2 linked regions of the Starkeya sp. ORNL1 genome follow. The protein of the gene in region 2 interacts with the protein of the main gene of each other region in a pairwise test. Links are inferred from orthologs where the notes say so. Each region holds a gene or a part of one and is shown on either strand. Other genes may lie near its edges.

Evidence for each region. Proteins that work in one complex are often made in the same cells at the same time.
Region 1: the proteins of ssb (region 2) and G3545_RS22655 interact in binary tests that used the Escherichia coli proteins (3 or more experiments, as listed by UniProt). The link is inferred for Starkeya sp. ORNL1 from one-to-one orthologs.

What each region holds. Positions count from the first base shown.
Region 1 is NZ_CP048834.1:4,788,684-4,792,421, reverse strand. What follows is about bases 420-3,406. They hold G3545_RS22655 (primosomal protein N'), read left to right. Parts: upstream 420-805; coding sequence 806-3,007; downstream 3,008-3,406. Other genes in these bases: G3545_RS22650 (hypothetical protein), read right to left, coding at 3,161-3,406; G3545_RS22660 (tyrosine recombinase XerC), read right to left, coding at 420-605. Outside these bases: more of G3545_RS22660, read right to left, coding at 1-419; more of G3545_RS22650, read right to left, coding at 3,407-3,679.
Region 2 is NZ_CP048834.1:608,052-611,357, reverse strand. The notes cover bases 1-2,862. They hold ssb (single-stranded DNA-binding protein), read right to left. Parts: upstream 1,778-2,862; coding sequence 1,223-1,777; downstream 1-1,222. Other genes in these bases: uvrA (excinuclease ABC subunit UvrA), read left to right, coding at 2,223-2,862; G3545_RS02985 (MarC family protein), read left to right, coding at 465-1,094; gyrA (DNA gyrase subunit A), read right to left, coding at 1-109. In the rest of the region: more of uvrA, read left to right, coding at 2,863-3,306. UniProt on the Escherichia coli protein: Plays an important role in DNA replication, recombination and repair. Binds to ssDNA and to an array of partner proteins to recruit them to their sites of action during DNA metabolism. Acts as a sliding platform that migrates on DNA via reptation.

The DNA.
Region 1 (3,738 bases), 4.2 Mb from region 2 along the record:
ACCACGATCTGGTCGCCGGCGCCCGGCGCCGGCATCTCGCGCATCTTCAATCCGAGCGCCTCGGAGATGCGCAGGCCCGAGCCGTACAGCAGCGCGATCACCGCGGCGTCGCGCGCCAGCACCCAGGGCTCGCGATCCTCGCCCGCCCGCGTCGCCGGATCGGCGAGCGCGCGGGCGTCCTGCACCGAGACCGGGCGCGGCAGGGTCTTGGCCAGCTTCGGCGCCCGGACGGCAGCAAGCGCGCCGACCTTGCCGATCCCCTCGCGCTCGAGGTGCTTGCCGAAGGAGCGGGCGGCGGCGAGGAAGCGCACCAGCGTGCGCGGCTCGATGCCGTCCGCGCGGCGTGCCGCGATCACGGCGCGGACATCGCGCGGATGCAGGCCGGCGAGCGCGGCGAGGTTCGGGGGCCCGCCGAGATGCTGGGTGAGCAGCAGCAGGAAAGTGGTGAGGTCGCGCGCATAGGCGTCGCGGGTCTTGGGCGAGAGCCGCCGCTCATGGGCAAGCTGCGCCAGCCAGCCCTCAATCGCGACGCCGACCTCCGGCACGGCGACGGCGATGAGCGCCTTCTCCGCCCGTGCGGCCTTCTCGGCATCGGTGCTCGCCATTCGCGGTCTCCTTGACAGGGCTGCTATCCTGCCCGCCGATCCTTAAATTTCACCAACCTTCATTGTCATCCCGGAACCGCCGCAGGCGGTATGCGGGATCGCGCAAACATCGGAGAGCAATCCTGGCTCTACGCTGCGCTTCGGCCGGGATGACGATATGAAGGGCACCGAAGTTCGAAGCGAGGCTACCGATTCCCGACATGGAGCTTTTTTCCCCGAGCGAGCGTCAAAGGGACCGCATCGTCGATGTGCTGCTGCCTCTCGCCATCGGCTCGGCCTATTCCTACCGCGTGCCGGAAGCGCTGGAACTGGCGATCGGCGATATCGTCGTGGTGCCGCTCGGCACCAGGCTGATGCTAGGCTGCGTCTGGCCGTCCAATGACGACACGCGCGCCGTCGACCCGGCGAAGCTGAAGGCCATCGTGCGCAAATACGAGGTGGTGCCGCTGCGCCCCGACCTCGTCGCGCTGATCAAATGGATCGCCGACTACACCGTCACCCCGCCCGGCATGGTGCTGCGCCTGGCGCTGCGCCATGACGAGAGCCCCCATGTCGGGCGCGAGCGCACCGGCGTCCGTCTTACCGATAAACGCCCCGAGCGCCTGACCGCCGCGCGCACCCGGCTGATCGAGGCGCTGGCCGATGGGCTCATCCGCGCCAAGGCGGAAGCGGCGCGCGAGGCCGGCGTCTCCGCATCGGTGATCGACGGGCTGGTCGATGACGGCGTGCTGAAAACCGTCGTGCTGCCGCCGGAGCCGGCCGCCGAGACGCCGGACCCGAACCATGCCAGGCCCGACCTTTCACCCGCTCAGGAGCAGGCGGCGGCCGAACTTGTCGCCGCGGTCGAGGCGCGCGCCTTCAAGGTGCATCTGCTCGACGGCGTCACCGGCTCCGGCAAGACCGAGGCCTATTTCGAGGCGGTGTCCGCTGCGATCCGCGCCGGGCGGCAGACGCTGATCCTGATGCCGGAGATCGCGCTGACGCAGGCCTTTCTCGACCGCTTCGCCAAGCGCTTCGGTGTACGCCCGGCGCAATGGCACTCGGCGGTGTCCTCGCCGCGGCGCGGCCGCACCTTTCGCGGCGTGGCGGCGGGCGAAGTCAGCGTCGTCGCCGGCGCCCGCTCGGCGCTGTTCCTGCCCTTCGCCGACCTCGGCCTCGTCATCGTCGATGAGGAGCACGACCCCGCCTACAAGCAGGAAGATGGCGTGCACTATCATGCCCGCGACATGGCGGTGGTGCGGGCGCGGCTCAATGCCTGTCCGGTCATCCTGGCCTCGGCGACGCCCTCGATCGAGACCGAAGTGAATGCCCGGCGCGGCCGCTATGCCCGGCTGCATCTGCCGGAGCGCTTCAGCGGCACGCGGGTGCCGCGGCTGGAGCCGATCGATCTGCGCCGCGAGGGCCCGCCCAAGGGCAAATGGATCGCCCCGCGTCTCGCCGAGGAAATGGGCCGCACCGTCGAGGCCGGCGGCCAGGCGCTGCTGTTCCTCAACCGCCGCGGCTATGCCCCGCTCACCCTGTGCCGCGCCTGCGGCCATCGCATCAAGTGCCCGTCCTGCTCGTCCTGGCTGGTGGAGCACCGCTTCCGCCGCCGGCTCGAATGCCACCAGTGCGGCTATGCCATGCCGGTGCCGGCCGAATGCCCGCATTGCCACGCGCCGGACAGCATGGTGCCGTGCGGCCCGGGCGTGGAGCGCCTTCAGGAGGAGGTGGCGGCGCTGATGCCGGGCGCGCGCACGCAAGTGCTGTCGTCCGATCTCGCCGGCGGCGTCGAGCGGCTGCGCGCCGAACTCGATGCGGTGGCGCGCGGCGAGGTGGATGTCGTCATCGGCACCCAGTTGGTCGCCAAGGGGCACAATTTCCCCGGCCTGGCGCTGGTCGGCGCGGTCGATGCCGATGTCGGATTAGGTTACGGAGACCCCCGCGCGGCGGAGCGCACCTTCCAGCTGCTGCACCAGGTTGCCGGCCGCGCCGGGCGGGCTCATATCGAAGGCCGCGCCTTGCTGCAGACCTATATGCCCGAGCATCCGGTGATGCAGGCGCTGGTCGCCGGCGACCGCGACGCCTTCTATGACCGTGAGATCGCCGCCCGCGAGGAGGCGCTGCTGCCGCCCTTCGGCCGCTTCGCCGCGCTGGTCGTCTCCGGCACCGACGCCCACGCCGTGCAGTCCCACGCGCGTGCGCTGGCGGCTGCCTCGCCGCGTGCGGAAGATGTGCGGGTGCTCGGCCCGGCCGAGGCGCCGCTCGCACTGGTGCGCGGCCGCCACCGCTGGCGGCTGCTGGCACGCACCCCACGCGGCTTCGACCTCTCGGCCTATGTCCGGCAATGGATGGAAAGCGCGCCGAGGGCGCGCGGCAACCTGCGGGTCGACATCGATATCGACCCGCAGAGCTTTCTGTAGACCTCGACCCCATAACGACCGTCATCCCCGGCCTTGTGCCGGGGATGACGATTCCTGACAGTGCATCAGAGGCCGAGATGGCCGGGACAAGCCCGGCCATGACAGCTTGGAGAGCTTACGCCCCAGGCCGGGATGACGTCGTCAAACGGGACGTCACTCCTTCGCGCAGATCAGCACCATCAGCGGTGCCCGGGCGGCGTCGGCCGGCTTCGGCGTGAAGTGCACTTCGCGCTCGTTGACAATGGTCGCTTCGCCCTCGTGCGGGGTGAGATAGGCGTTCACCACCACCTGGTCCGGCTCGCAGCCCATGTGGCAGCCTTCCGGCGAGAAGCATTCGCGCTTGGTGTAGACGCGCACGGTGCCGGGCGCGTCGGCCTTCTCGCCGGCCTCACCCTTCTCGCCAGCCTTGCCCGCCTCACCGGCCGGACCAGCGGCGCCGGCAGCACCCGCAACACCAGCCGGACCCGCGGGGCCTGCCGGACCGGCGACGCCGGCCTCGCCCTTGGGGCCGGCAGGACCGGCCGGGCCAGCGGGGCCGGCAGGACCAGCGGGGCCCGCCGGACCGGCGGCACCCTGCGCGCCGGCGGGACCAGCGGGGCCGGGCGTGGGTTGGCCGCACGAGGCGACGAACAGTGCGGAAGCGAGGACAAGGCTGACGGAAAGCAATTTCATCGGTTTCTTCCCCGGAGCTGAATGGAGCGGATAATTCTTCAATCACCTTCTTGGCCGCT
Region 2 (3,306 bases):
CGCTCATGGCGTAATCGAGATAGCTGCGCGACAGCTCGTCGGTGATCGAGACAGGCCGGATGTCCGAGGGACCACCTTCCCCTGGATTGCTGGCGTCGGATTCGGACACGGAGGGTACTTTCCAAAGCTACGAAACGTCGGCTCTCTCTAGCCGATTCCGCCACGGCACGCCAGCGCAGGGGTCGTTTCGAGGGTTCAAGAAGTCCTGTTAAATCAATATGTTATGAGAATGTTTTGACGGCTTCGTCGGAACGTGGCGGAAGCGTGGCGAAACGGCCTTATATTACCATCCAAAAAGCGTGTTCCCGCGACGTGGCCGACCCGGTGGTTGCAGACATCGCACCGATGCTTTCCGCCCGATCCGCAATTGATATCAGCGGTATATTTCTCCCGCGCATAACGCTTACCATCAGGTGCTCGATCCAGGACCGTTGGGAAGCGGCGGACCATCCGAAGGCGCGACCATGCTCGACTATTTCGTCTCGGCGGCGGTGACCATGCTGGTCGTGCTCGACCCGCCCGGCCTCGCGCCGATCTTCCTGGCCGTTACGAGCGGCCTGTCCACGGAAGAGCGCCGCCGCGTCGCGTGGCGTTCCTCGATCATCGCACTCGGCATATTGGCGATGTTCGGCGCCATCGGCGCGCCGCTCCTGGCGGCGCTCGGCATCACCCTCCCCGCCTTCCGCATCGCCGGTGGCCTGCTGCTGTTCGCCATCTCCTTCGAGATGGTGTTTGGCCGGCGCACCGAGCGCAAGAGCGAGAACGCCGAGGCGATGATGCGCGAGCACCATCTCCACCACCTCTCGGTGTTCCCGCTCGCCATTCCGCTGATGGCGGGGCCTGGCGCCATCACCGCGATGATGCTGCTGGCCGGCGAGGCCAAGGGCGATCCGACGCGGCTCGCCGGGCTGTTCGTCATCACCGCCTTGGTGGTGGCCGCGTGCCTTGCCGTCTATCTCGCTGCCGAGCGCATGAACCGCCTGCTCGGCGTTACCGGCAACGCCATCCTCACTCGCCTGCTCGGCGTGGTGCTGACCGCGCTGGCGGTGCAGTTCGTCATGGACGGGATACGCGCGGCGTTTCTGACCGGATAACGACGCACCCGATGACCGTCTTCTGCTTCAACATCCTTCGAGGCTCGGGCTGCGCCCGAGCACCTCAGGATGACGTGGCTTGTCCTGAGGCCGGCCTCGGGAGGGCGTCGCCCTTTGGAACAAACCGCTCAGAACGGGATCTCGTCATCCAGGTCGCCGCCGCTGCTTCCACCGCCGAAGCGTGAGCCGCCACCACCGCTGACGGCCGCCGCGGGCTTGCGTTCGCCGCCGGAGGAGCGCCCTCCCCCTGAGGAGCCGCCGCCGAAGCCGCTGCCCGACGAGCCGAAATCGCCGCCGCTGGAATAGTCGTCACCGGACTCCGAACTGCCGCCCTTGCTGTCGAGGATGGTCAGTTCGCCGCGGAACTGGCGCAGCACGACTTCGGTGAAATAGCGCTCGCCGCCGGACTGGTCGGTCGCCTTGCGGGTCTCAAGCTGGCCCTCGATATAGACCTTGGTGCCCTTGCGCAGATACTGCTCGGCGATGCGCAGCAGGTTCTCGTTGAAGATCACCACGCTGTGCCATTCGGTGCGCTCGCGCCGCTCGCCCGACGCCTTGTCCTTCCAGGTCTCGGACGTGGCGATGCGCAGATTGCACACCCGCCCACCATTCTGGAAGGTCCGCACTTCCGGATCGCGGCCGAGATTACCGACCAGTATCACCTTGTTGACGCTGCCCGCCATCTCGTCCTCCAAACCGTCGGCGCCATGCGCCACAAGAGCCGCCATCCTAGACGACCACGACCGGCGCGAGACCCGCCGCAGCGTCCTTTTCCACACCCAACTTCGCCGGCCGCACCACGGGCAACGAGAGCCCGCGCGCGCGACGGAAAACGGCGATCAAGATCGTTCTTGTTCTGTTCCTAGCATCGTGCTTAATGGGGCGCAAGCCGGTCTTCCGGCGTCCGGGATGAGATTCGCCGGCCGGGCGGTGATGACGCGGCGCAGCAGGATGACTATCTTGTGGGCTCGACGGCGATGAGCGAGTTCGACGGAACGTGAAGCGGGCGGCGCAGCTTCCGCTACGACGTCTCGAAGTTCATTGCCATGCCCTGAACGGGTCCGGCCCATCTGTCGAGCCGGAATGAAGAATCTGCCGAGCCGAACGAAGAGCCCAGGAAAGACCGGAATGAAGGATCGCGTGGACACTCCCCGCCGCGATGCCCGCGTGATCTCGATCCGCGGCGCGCGCGAGCACAATCTCAAGAATGTCGACCTCGAAATCCCCCGCGACAGCCTTGTCGTCTTCACCGGCCTCTCCGGCTCCGGCAAGTCGTCGCTTGCCTTCGACACCATCTATGCCGAAGGCCAGCGCCGCTATGTGGAAAGCCTCTCGGCTTATGCCCGCCAGTTCCTGGAGATGATGCAGAAGCCGGACGTCGACCAGATCGACGGCCTCTCGCCGGCCATCTCCATCGAGCAGAAGACCACCTCGAAGAATCCGCGCTCTACGGTCGGCACCGTCACCGAGATCTATGACTATATGCGCCTGCTCTGGGCGCGGGTCGGCGTGCCCTATTCGCCGGCCACGGGCCTGCCGATCGAGAGCCAGACGGTCAGCCAGATGGTCGACCGCGTGCTGGCGCTGCCGGAGAAGACCCGGCTGTTCCTGCTGGCGCCGGTGGTGCGCGGGCGCAAGGGCGAATACCGCAAGGAACTCGCCGAGTTCCAGAAGAAGGGCTTCCAGCGCGTCAAGATCGACGGCACCTTCCACGAGATCGCCGACGCCCCGGCGCTCGACAAGAAGCTGAAGCACGACATCGACGTGGTGGTGGACCGCCTCGTGGTGCGCGCCGACATTGCCGGTCGCCTCGCGGATTCGCTGGAGACGGCGCTCGGCCTCGCCGACGGTATCGCTGTGATGGAGTATGCCGACGAAACCGAGGCGGACGGCTCGCCCAGGCGCATATTGTTCTCGGAGAAGTTCGCCTGCCCGGTCTCCGGCTTCACCATTTCAGAGATCGAGCCGCGGCTGTTCTCGTTCAACAATCCGTTCGGCGCCTGCCCGGTGTGCGACGGCCTCGGCCATGAAAGCAAGATCGATCCCGAACTGGTGGTGCCGGACAAGTCGCGCACCTTGAAGCAGGGCGCGCTGGCGCCCTGGGCCAAGTCGACCTCGCCCTATTACGGCCAGACGCTCGACGCGCTCTCCCGCCATTACGGCTTCAAGCTGACCACAGCGTGGAACGAACTGCCGGAGAAGGCGCGCAACG